One region of the Shewanella sp. DW31 genome, then DNA from elsewhere that is predicted to be linked to it. Evidence: riboswitches for the same ligand, from Rfam matches in the RefSeq annotation. Region 1 holds a riboswitch; the other holds the start of a gene.

What was found. Region 1 has a riboswitch for thiamine pyrophosphate ahead of GWI56_RS08900 (TonB-dependent receptor). Riboswitches for the same ligand answer to the same signal wherever they lie in the genome.
Region 2: another riboswitch for thiamine pyrophosphate. It lies ahead of thiC (phosphomethylpyrimidine synthase ThiC); the one in region 1 lies ahead of GWI56_RS08900 (TonB-dependent receptor).

What each region holds. Positions count from the first base shown of each region.
Region 1 is NZ_JADWMP020000008.1:57,262-63,090, forward strand. It holds gene deoD (purine-nucleoside phosphorylase) at 25-729, shown strand; gene tsgA (MFS transporter TsgA) at 780-1,955, shown strand; gene GWI56_RS08895 (Crp/Fnr family transcriptional regulator) at 2,023-2,703, opposite strand; TPP riboswitch at 2,901-3,039, shown strand; gene GWI56_RS08900 (TonB-dependent receptor) at 3,094-5,313, shown strand; gene GWI56_RS08905 (hypothetical protein) at 5,411-5,671, shown strand; gene pnuC (nicotinamide riboside transporter PnuC) at 5,718-5,829, shown strand, end outside.
Region 2 is NZ_JADWMP020000015.1:6,522-12,350, forward strand. It holds gene GWI56_RS13350 (hypothetical protein) at 266-1,618, shown strand; TPP riboswitch at 1,786-1,884, shown strand; gene thiC (phosphomethylpyrimidine synthase ThiC) at 2,086-4,209, shown strand; gene thiE (thiamine phosphate synthase) at 4,212-5,829, shown strand, end outside.

The DNA of each region.
Region 1 (5,829 bases):
ATATTACCACATGAGGATAGAAAGATGACTGCTCATATTAATGCTCAACCTACTGATTTTGCTGAAACTGTTATTATGCCGGGTGATCCACTCCGTGCTAAATATATCGCTGAAACCTATCTCACCGATGCCGTAGAAGTCACGAATGTTCGCAATATGCTTGGTTACACGGGCTTTTACCAAGGACAACGCATTTCCGTTATGGGGCATGGTATGGGTATTTCATCTATGGTGCTCTATGGCCATGAGCTGATTAATTATTTTGGCGTGAAACGCATTATTCGTATTGGCAGTTTAGGTGCAACACAAAAACATGTACAAATGCGAGATGTTATTTTAGCCCAAGCCGCAGGCACGGATTCACCTACTAACGCTAAGCGTAGTAGCGGCTACCAAATGGCAACTTCTGCGACCTTTTCTTTATTGCATAAAGCCTATACCACAGCGAATGAGAAAGGCATTAGTGTAAAAGTTGGCAATATCTTTAGTGGTGATCTTTATTACGATCCCGATGAAGATATGATCCCTGCACTTGAACGTTTTGGGGTATTAGGTATTGATATGGAAGTGGCGGGGCTTTATGGATTGTCACACCAACAAGGTATCGAATCATTAGCCATTTTAACGGTATCGGATCATTGTTTAACCGGTGAAGAAACAACGGCCGAAGAACGCCAACTCTCTTTTAATAATATGATCGAGCTCGCGTTAGAAACCGCCCTCAATTAGGTTTAAAGCCATCCTTTGAACCCTTAGCATTTCACTTATGGAATGACATAATGAATAATAAAATTACTTTAACAGCCATCAGTTTTCTCGCCAATTTTATTATGGCGGGCTTTGCGACCCAATTTGGGATGTTGATTGAACCCATAGCTGAGAAATTTGCCGCTAATGTTAACGAAGTTGCATCAATCTTTTCATTGCTCAATGGTGGTGCACTCGCGGGGACGATTGCAGCATTTTTCTTTATTGAAAAAATGGGTATCAAAAGAATGACCTTGATAAGTTACAGTCTGGTTGCTCTTTCTGCTCTGGCTTTACATCTAACCAGTTCTCTACAAGTTGTGATGGTAGCAATGACCTTAATTGGTTTTTGTGGCGGTATCGGTCTATGTATTGCTGGTACGATTGTGGTGTCTGTGTGGCAAGAGAAATTACAAAGCACAATGTTAGTGGTGCAAGATGCAACGTTTAATATTGCAGGCGTTATTTTTCCATTAATAACGACTTATGCATTAACAAGTTCATTATCATGGAGTTATAGCTATTTAGCCGTAGGTTTAGTGGCGTTCGGTACAGTCATTATTACCTTGTTCACTCATTTCTCTATTTGTGAGCAATCTTCTACAACACAAGAGAAACAACAGTCTGAATGGAATCTCGGCATTATTAGTGGAGGTATTGGTTTATTTTTAGGAATGCTGGCTTTATATACTTTTTTAACTTGGGCACCTTTATTTGTAAAACAAAAATTTGATATTCCGTTTGAAGATGCCGGTAATATTATTACCCAGTATTGGTCCGCTGCGCTAGTTGGGGCGTTAATTTCGACTGTGATTGTGACTCGTGTAAAAATTCACCATTTCTTAGTCGGTATTATTGCTTTAGCTATGGTGATCACCGCTGCCATTGTCAGTACTAATAATCTTAATTGGATAGCTTATTTAACCTATGGTTATGGTTTTGTGTGTGCTGCTCTTTATAATGCATTTATTGCTTATGGCGTGTCTTTTGTAAAAAAAGCTAGCAGCAAAAATGTGTCATATATTCTTATTAGCGGAAGTGCAGGGGCGATGTTTAGCCCAGCCATCAGTTCTTTCTTTGAACGTATTATCGGATTACAAACAGTGATGTATGTGATACCTCTGCTTTACGCAGCGATATTTATGCTATTGATCGTTTCAAGTCGGATGAAATCGGCTATGGAACAACACTCGCCATCGGTAAGTTAATTTACCTGTGCATGCATCCCACACTCGGTTGTTAAATTAAGTCGAGTGTGGGTTATGTTGAAAGCGGTTATATACCTGCTTCAACAAATTTCTTGAGTGCGTTGAGATTACAAATCCGAATGCCATCTTTTTTCCGCTCAATTAAGCCTCGTTCCTCAAGATTTTGTAGCGCCCGACGGTAGACTCGGTCGGTAGTGCCAAATCGTTCAGCCTCTAAATAACGTTTACTAAAGCCATCTACGGGCAAGTCATTTAAGTATTCATGGTAAATATCAAATGCCACGTTATAACTGATGGGATAGAGCAGTCGCCGAGTAAAAATATCCACTGTGTCTTGGTAGTCAATCGCAATTGCACTAGCGAAAAATAGCGCGAGTTGAGGGTGTTGACCGAGGCAATCTTGCAGTTTTTCAGCGCTAATCAACATGATTTCTAAGGGTTCACTGGCAATAATGTCTAGTTGACAATGGTACTGGGTGAAGAACTCCATTTCGCCAAACAGCTGTGAATCACAATCAATAGTACCTAATTGAAAACACCGACCATTTCTCGCGGTATGGCCGAGTGATACGCGACCTTGCTTCACCAATACAAGTGATGCCATCGCTTCCCCCTGCGTCATGAGGTGAGCGCCTTTTTTGAGCATTTTTATTTCGCTGATACAGCTAAGTACAACCGCTTCAATAAGTGGATAGTCTTGCTCCCATCGCTGGCTATAACGTCCTTTCGATAAAGGTTTTAGCTGCATCGACTATGATCCTCTTACTGTGTTCGAAATTGCGACCTTCTATAGCATTATCATGATAGGCGGTCAAATGGACGAAAGGATTTAGGCGGCTACTAAAGATATTTTCATCATACGAACTGAAGGGCAGTGGTTTTCGCGACATTTAATTGAATCGCAGAGATAAGAGTGCCCACTTTTTATTTCTGTCATGTATACTAGGCGCCGCCAAGGGGTGTTTGTTGTGCATTAATGTTACTCTGATTTTAACGTTAACGGCTGCAAACTGAGATGTCATCTGACGAACCCTTAGAACCTGATCCGGCTAATACCGGCGTAGGAATGGGCCAATCAACAGCACACTTCTGAATCGCTTATTCGTTGCCGGATCTCAAACATTATATTTGAGGTCCTATGTCAAACCGTAAAACGTCAAACCATCAATCTCCATTTTCAACCGTATCGCCAAGCTTATTTTTAGCCCGAGCGCCGCTGGCGTTAGCCATCGCTGCAGCGCTGAGCACTGCTGCATTTGCACAAACCGATGCTATCGATAAACCCGATCCCAGCACTGAGATGGAAGTCATAGTGGTGACGGCGGATTTTCGCAGTTCAAGCTTAGAAAAAATGCCCTCCAGCATTACCGTTATCGACAGTCAAAAAATTCAAGATGAAAGTGCGCAACACTTTGAAGATCTGCTTAATTCTATCGCCAATTTTAACTGGTCAGGTGGAAGCTCGCGGCCGAAATATTTTCAAATTCGCGGTGTAGGAGAGCAGGAACAATACCAAGGCGCACCTAATTCTTCCGTGGGTTACATCATAGATGATATCGATTTATCCGGTATTGGTATGGTGTCGAGCATGTACGATTTACAGCAGGTCGAAGTGCTTCGTGGACCGCAGGGGACGCGTTACGGCGCGAATGCCTTAGCGGGATTGATTTATCTGAAGAGTAACGATCCAACTGATGTGTTTGAGCATGGCGGCGAAGTGTCGTTAGGCGATGATGATTTGCGCACTTTTAGCGGTTTCAGTTCTGGCCCATTAACGGATTCTGGCAAGCTGCTTTATCGTGTGTCAATGCAGCAACATCAGCAAAATGGTTACCACGATAATCTGTATTTAGACCGTGATGATACCAATGGTCGCGATGAATTCAGCGGCCGCGCTAAGCTGCGCTGGTATGCGACTGATGATTTGCAGTTTGATTTAACTGTGCTGCATGCCGATTTCGATAATGGCTATGATGTGTGGAGTTTAACCAATTCACCAACCCAGACAACATCGGATCAACCGGGTGTTGATAGCCAACGCACCACAGGCGCGGGTTTTAAAGCGACCTATTCTGGCGCAGAAAACTTCGAATTAACTTCGTTAACCTCTTTTGCCAATACCGATCACCATTACAGTTACGATGGCGATTGGGCTAACTCAGAATATTGGGCCTCTAAGCAATGCAATGATGACAATGGCAATCTGGCGCCGTGTCAATACGATTATTTTTGGGATAAAACGGGTCAGCGTAAAACCGCGTCGCAAGAGTTTCGCCTAAGTTCTACCGAGCAGGGCCGTATTTTTGCAGAGAGTACTGATTGGTTGCTTGGTGTGTATGCCATGAATCTGAAAGAAGATAACCAATTGTATTCTGAATACAATGCTTCGCCGGATGAAGTCTTAGACTCAGAGTATGAGGCGACAAACTATGCACTGTTTGGTCAGCTCGATACGGATTTGGGCTCAAATTATGCTTTATCTGTGGGGCTACGTTTAGAGCGCCGCAACAGCCATTACTCTGATACGAATAACGATAATTTCGACCCGAGCGAAACCATGTGGGGCGGTCATATTGCTGTGAGTAAAGTGCTGAACGACTCGCACAACGCTTATGTCCGTGTTGCGCGCGGTTACAAGGCGGGCGGTTTTAACATGACTTTGCCCGTCGAGTTGAACGATAAAAAAGAGTTTAGTACTGAGACGCTCTATAACTATGAAATCGGCCTTAAATCCCATTGGTTAGCGGGACTTATCGATACTAATTTGGCGCTGTTCTATATGGACAGACAAGATCAACAGGTGGCTGCATCACAGCAAGATCCCGATAAACCACAGCGTTTTATCTTGTTCACTGAAAATGCAGGCAGTTCGAATAACTATGGCGCTGAGTTAGATGCAACCTGGTATGCCACGGATAATCTGCAAGTTTACTCAAGCTTAGGTTGGTTAGAAACGGCCTACGGTGACTACCAGTATCAGGACAAATATGGCACTGAGGTGGATTTAACTGGCCGCGATCTAGCCCATTCTCCACATGTTACCTACAGCCTTGGCGGGACTTATCGTGCCAATTCGGGTTGGTTTGCTAACCTGAATCTTAGCGGTAAGAGTGAATTCTATTATTCAGACAGCAATGAATCCCGCTCTGAACCCTACACTATCGTCAATGCCCGTGTAGGTTATGAGGCGAGCGCATGGTCGGCATATTTATGGGGACGCAATCTGTTTAATGAGGAATACGGTGTGCGTGGTTTCTATTTTGGCAATGAGCCAGATAACGGTTGGGCGGAAAAGCAATATATTCGTTACGGCGATCCGCGTCAGATTGGCGTAACCTTTAACGTTAAGTTTATGTAATAGCTCATTTTAAAGTGAGCATAATCATTTAAGTGTTAACTGAACTGTAGCCCAGTATTTGGGCTACAGCCTTACTTCAGAATATCAAGGAATTAAAATGAAACTGACCGCAGAAATTAGCATGTATCCCTTTAATGAAAATTACCTCGATCCTATCAAGTGGTTTATTGGCCGCGTGGATAGCTATCCCAATATCGAGCGTGTGACTAATGCGATGGCAACTCAAGTGTGCGGCGATTATTTAGATGTGATGACTATGCTGGCGACCGAGATGCAAGCTGCCCATGAGAAGTGGGGCAAGGCGGTATTTGTGTGTAAGTTTATCGGTGGTGAGCTGAATTTAGCCCACAGCGAATAATGATTGACCGCCATGTAAGCGACAAATAGGCAATGAGAACAACACTATGACAGATTTATGGTTAACCTTGGTCGAGAGCGTTAATACGGCCTTTGGTGAAGTCCATGTGATGACCGTATGGGAAGCCCTCGCGGTATTGTTGGCGATGGCATATTTAC
Region 2 (5,829 bases), on a different contig from region 1:
CAGCCTTATTTGTCTTAACTGGCAAGTGACTTATCAAGCACTAGCGTAAAGTGCTGTGCTTGTAGCAGGTTGCATTCGCATTGAACTTTGCTCTGTTTGCCTCCTCTAATCTGCGTTGAGCACTCGTAAGTAAATGCAATCAATAGATAATTCGCTTTCAATATTCACCAACCCGATATTGGATTGATATTGGATTTGAGTGCAATTGTTCCACGTTAAGCATCATTGAAATCAATGGATACTATACAAAACCTAAGGATGGATTTTGCCTTTTCAACATCAACCCAAGGCCGCGCCTTTATTGACAGCATCTCCTACAGCGATAGCGATTGGAGATGATGCCAATAGTGCTTTGCTGATTTCGGTCACATCGCCAGAAGGTGAGACTTTTATCGCCTTTGATCATCACCTCGGTGAACTGGATGCTGCTCAAACGCCTGTTTTTACTACTAATGCGGAGCCATTAGCGTTCAATAGCGGTGTAGGCCGTTTAGTCACTGAGCATGACACTCAAGCTATATATCAAGAGCAAGCCCAAGATGTCGTACTGCAAGAAATCCATGCTGAACATCAAGATAAATTGGTTCCTAAGTCTGAATCTAAACCTGAACTGTCTGGGACGATACAAACTAGTGCTCAAGGATTGGGGTTACGTACTCGTCAGCCATATTTCAAAGGATTAAGTCTGTTATTTTTTGTAATCTTAGTGCATATGTGTTTATTTTTATTTATCTGCATGTTGTGGCGCCCGCAGTTAAATCCCTTTGGATTGAAAGAAGTAGAAAGCCGTGGTCCTAAAGTGGCAGCGATCAAGGCATACTTTATTTATGCTCCCGCGGTAGAGAAAGCCGAAACCTCGGAGTCCAAAACTGAGATCAAGGCCGAGGATAAGACTGAAGCGACAAGTTCTGTTACGCCTACAATTGTTCCCACACCTCAAACTCAAGTGAAGCCTCTGCCAATACTTGAAAAGGTCATGCCTGAAACAATAGCACCCAAAAAGGCCGTCTCTGAAAAAGTAGAGTCAGAAAAAGTGAACCCAGATACGGTTAAACCGAACATCACTCAATCGATCCAATCTCAATCAAAGAAAACTCAATCAATTGCCCCAAGTGATGAACAACCCACTGAAACGATGGCAACAAAACCAACGAATACGTTGGATACCTCAGAATTAAAGCCGCAGCTTGGCGCTAAGAGCTCGCCTGCAGCAGAAGGTGAGAGCACAATAGCGACAAGCTCAAGCATGAGTTTATTCACCCAGCAATATTTTGAACGTCAGCGCGAGCAAGCGCTCGATGATCTCGTCATTGAACAGGCCGATAAGTTCACCCGGAAATCGAATATGAGTGAAATGAGCCCAGAGATGGAGGTGCTATTTGTCCCTAATGCCGATGATTTCGGTGGCACAACGAGTCTAGATTTACCCTTAGACCCAAATCGTATTGTGCGTAAAGGGGATACTTGTTATCGCGTGGTACAAGTCGGCACTCAAGTTAATCCTAACGCCGAAAATTTAGGTTTTCCCATTAACTGCAGTGGCAAAAAAATCAATCAAGCTATTGATGATGCCATTCAATCTCGATTAAACAAAATGATGCTCAAACCCCATAAATAGTGACTTTCTTTTATGATTTATTTTCATTCTAATTATAGCTTTTTTAGTTTAGTTTTATTTAATCAATTAAAAACAATTAATTATGAATCTTTATTTTGGATTGGTGGTTAAGATTTTTAATTGCTTTTTTCCTTGTTTGTTGCTGCCGCTTCTGTCTATACTGCGCACTCATCTTGTCGGAGTGCCTCTTGGCTGAGACCGTTTATTCGGGATCCGTTGAACCTGATCAGGTTAAAACCTGCGAAGGAAACAAGCGTAATAACACACATTAAATCGCTAAAATAGACGGCTTGAACACCTGTTTACTCAGCAGTGTTTTAAGCCTTAATGTTTAGATTTAATCGTTATTGAGCAGGGTAACTCAATTTTTGAAGCCAGTGTTGGCCACAAAAGTTGATTGCCATGTCCAGCTATCAACAACTCAATTCTCCAGACAAGCAACTCCATTTTTTAACGTGAGATTGCTTATGTCCAGTTCAAACCCAAACCCAGCTGTAGCTGCCAATGCGATAGAAATCACAGCACCAGAATCGACAATCCCTAATAAATCGACAGTGCCTAATAAATCGGCTGAGTCTAGTCAATCAATCGTGCCTAAGGCGCCGAGTCGCCGCGAAACCCGCGCGCAGGCCCAAGTCTTTATCGATACGTTAGCGCCGCTGCAACATCCTAATTCACAAAAGATTTACCTTGAAGGTTCCAGTGCTGATATTCGCGTTGGCATGCGGCAAATCCTGCAGACTGACACCCTTGTCGGCGGTACCGATGATGCGCCTATCATGGAAAAAAATCCGCCAATCCGAGTGTATGATTGCGCCGGACCTTATTCCGATCCTGAGGCCGATATCAATGTGCGTCTAGGCCTGAGTAAATTAAGACAAAACTGGATCCTAGCCCGCAACGATACAGAGCAATTACCCTGCGCGACCTCAGACTTTACCCAACAAAGACTCGCCGATGACGGTTTAGATCATCTGCGTTTTGAGGCAGGTTCGAGTGCCATTGTCCGCCCACGCAGAGCGCTGCAGGGTAAACGAGTCAGTCAATTACACTATGCCCGTCAAGGGATTATCACGCCCGAAATGGAATATGTGGCGATCCGCGAGAAAATGGCACTTGCCGAAGTACAGGATGAAATCCTCAATCGTAAAGCCAAGGGCGAAGCTTTTGGTGCCTTAGTCGGCGAACCGATTACCGCCGAATTTGTCCGCGTTGAAGTCGCCCGTGGCCGCGCGATTATTCCGCTGAATATTAACCATCCCGAAGCCGAACCTATGATCATCGGGCGTAACTTTCTGGTGAAAGTGAACGCCAATATCGGTAACTCGGCGGTGACGTCATCCATCGAGGAAGAAGTGGAAAAGCTCGTCTGGTCTACCCGTTGGGGCGCAGATACGGTAATGGATTTATCCACAGGTCGTTATATCCACGAAACCCGCGAGTGGATCATCCGTAACTCGCCAGTGCCCATTGGCACAGTGCCGATTTATCAAGCGCTGGAGAAAGTGAACGGCGTGGCAGAGGATTTAACCTGGGAAGTGTTCCGCGATACCTTGATTGAACAAGCGGAGCAAGGTGTTGATTACTTTACGATTCATGCTGGTGTGCTGCTTCGTTATGTGCCGATGACGGCTAAACGCGTCACAGGGATTGTCTCCCGCGGCGGTTCAATTATGGCCAAATGGTGCCTGAGTCACCACAAGGAAAACTTCCTCTACAGCCATTTTCGTGAGATCTGTGAGCTTTGCATTGCCTACGATGTATCCCTGTCTTTAGGTGATGGTATGCGTCCAGGCTCGATTGCCGACGCTAATGATGCTGCCCAGTTTGCAGAGCTTGAAACCTTAGGTGAGCTAGTCAAAATCGCATGGGAATACGACGTACAAACCATTATCGAAGGGCCGGGACATATCCCGATGCAGCTCATTAAAGAGAACATGGACAAGCAGTTAGCTCACTGCGATGAAGCGCCGTTTTACACGCTTGGCCCACAAATCACCGATATCGCACCTGGGTATGATCATTTCACCTCCGGCATAGGCGCGGCCATGATTGCTTGGTACGGCTGCGCTATGTTGTGTTATGTCACGCCAAAAGAACACTTAGGATTACCGAATAAACAAGATGTTAAGCAAGGTTTGATTGCTTATAAGATTGCCGCCCACGCCGCCGATGTGGCGAAAGGTCATCCGAGTGCGCAAATTCGTGATAATGCGCTGGCAAAGGCGCGGTTCGAATTCCGCTGGGAAGATCAATATAACTTAGGACTCGATCCTGAAACCGCACGTGCTTATCACGATGAATCCTTACCGCAGGAATCCGCTAAAGTCGCGCATTTTTGCTCTATGTGCGGCCCTAAATTTTGTTCGATGAAAATCACCCAAGATGTGCGCGCCTATGCCGCTGGCTTAGAGGCGGCACAAGCGAAGGCGGATCAAGTTGAAGCGGCTGCCCAAGCTATGCAAGTCACAATCAAGACGCCGCAGGAGTTGGAAGCGGCAATGGCGCTAAAATCGGCAGAGTTTGCTGCTTCGGGCGCCGAGATCTATCACGTGAAAGACAAGCTTGTCGCCGAAGCTGAGGAAGCCTAATTATGTTGGGTATTCATGGGGATAATGTGCCCATGAATACCGAGCGTCCCGCGTTTGTTTGGACCATAGCTGGTTCAGACAGTGGCGGTGGTGCCGGTATTCAGGCGGACTTAGCGACAATTCAAGATTTGGGCTGTCACGGTTGCAGTGTGGTCACCACAGTGACGGCGCAAAGTTCTGTGGCGGTCACTTTAGTCGAGCCCGTATCAGCGGCGATGTTAATGGCTCAGCTGACGACTTTACTTTCCGACTTGCCACCCAAAGCAATTAAAATCGGCTTACTGGCAGATCAAACTCAAGTGGCATTGCTGGCAGATTGGATCGCGAGTTTTAAAATCAACTATCCATCAGTGCCTGTGATTGTCGATCCTGTGATGGTCGCCAGTTGTGGCGATGCATTAGCAGTAGATAACTGCCAGGATATAAAAAGTGCGGCTAAATCAGCCTTAGATTTTAGGCCTTTCAAAGGTTTAATCGAACTTATCACGCCCAATGTGCTTGAACTTGGGCGGTTAACTCACAGTGATGTTTCGACTAAAGCGCAATTCGCTGCTGCGGCACTGGCTTTATCCCAGAGCCTTGATTGCAGTGTGCTCGCTAAAGGTGGCGATGTGAGCTTTGGTTGCACTGACATTCTTGCTGATACTCAAACTCAAACTCACGCTCTTGATACCGCTTACAAGAGTAATGGCTGGGATCTTGAGCTTGCCGAGGATTATCTAGTTTGTCGTCAAGTGCGCGCGAGCTCTGAGCTGCATCAAAATGGGCGTTTCTGGTTAGCCAGCCAGCGGGTTAATACCCGTCATAACCATGGTAGCGGCTGTACTTTATCATCGGCCATTGCCGCCGTGTTAGCGCAAGGTTTTGTATTGCAAGATGCGGTGGTGGTTGCCAAAGCCTACGTGAGTCAAGGCTTAAGCGCGGCGATTGGTTTAGGGCAAGGTCCAGGGCCGTTGGCCCGTACGGGTTGGCCTAATAACTTGTCCCGCTATGCCAAGATAAATCTGTGTGATGGCAATTTTATTAGTCATCAACTCAACCAACACCTTGATGTTGGTAATGATTTAGTTGTAACAGTTTTATCCGCAACAGATCAGGCAACCGCTCAGGTAAGAATAGTCTCGACGCCACCTCAAAATATTTTACCCCACGGTTTTAAAGTGCTCGATGCCGATCTTGGTGTTTACCCTGTGGTGAGTGACTTAATCATGCTGGAAAGTTTATTAGCGGCCGGCGTTAAAACCCTGCAGTTACGGATAAAAACCGACATCAGCGAGTTAACTAGTGCAGTGCTAGCCGAATCTGATTTAGGCAAATGTGAGTCAGGTAAGTCTGAGTTGGTTGGCTCCGAATTAGAAGCACAAATTCAAACGGCCATTGCCTTAGGTAAGCATTTTAATGCACAGCTTTTTATTAATGATCACTGGCAGTTAGCGATAAAATACCATGCCTTTGGGGTACATTTAGGCCAAGAAGATCTCGCCGTTACCGACTTAGCGGCCATTCAGTCGGCAGGGCTCGCATTAGGTATATCCAGCCACAGTTATTTTGAGTTGCTACTGGCGCATCAATACTCGCCATCCTACATAGCGCTTGGGCATATATTCCCAACCACGACGA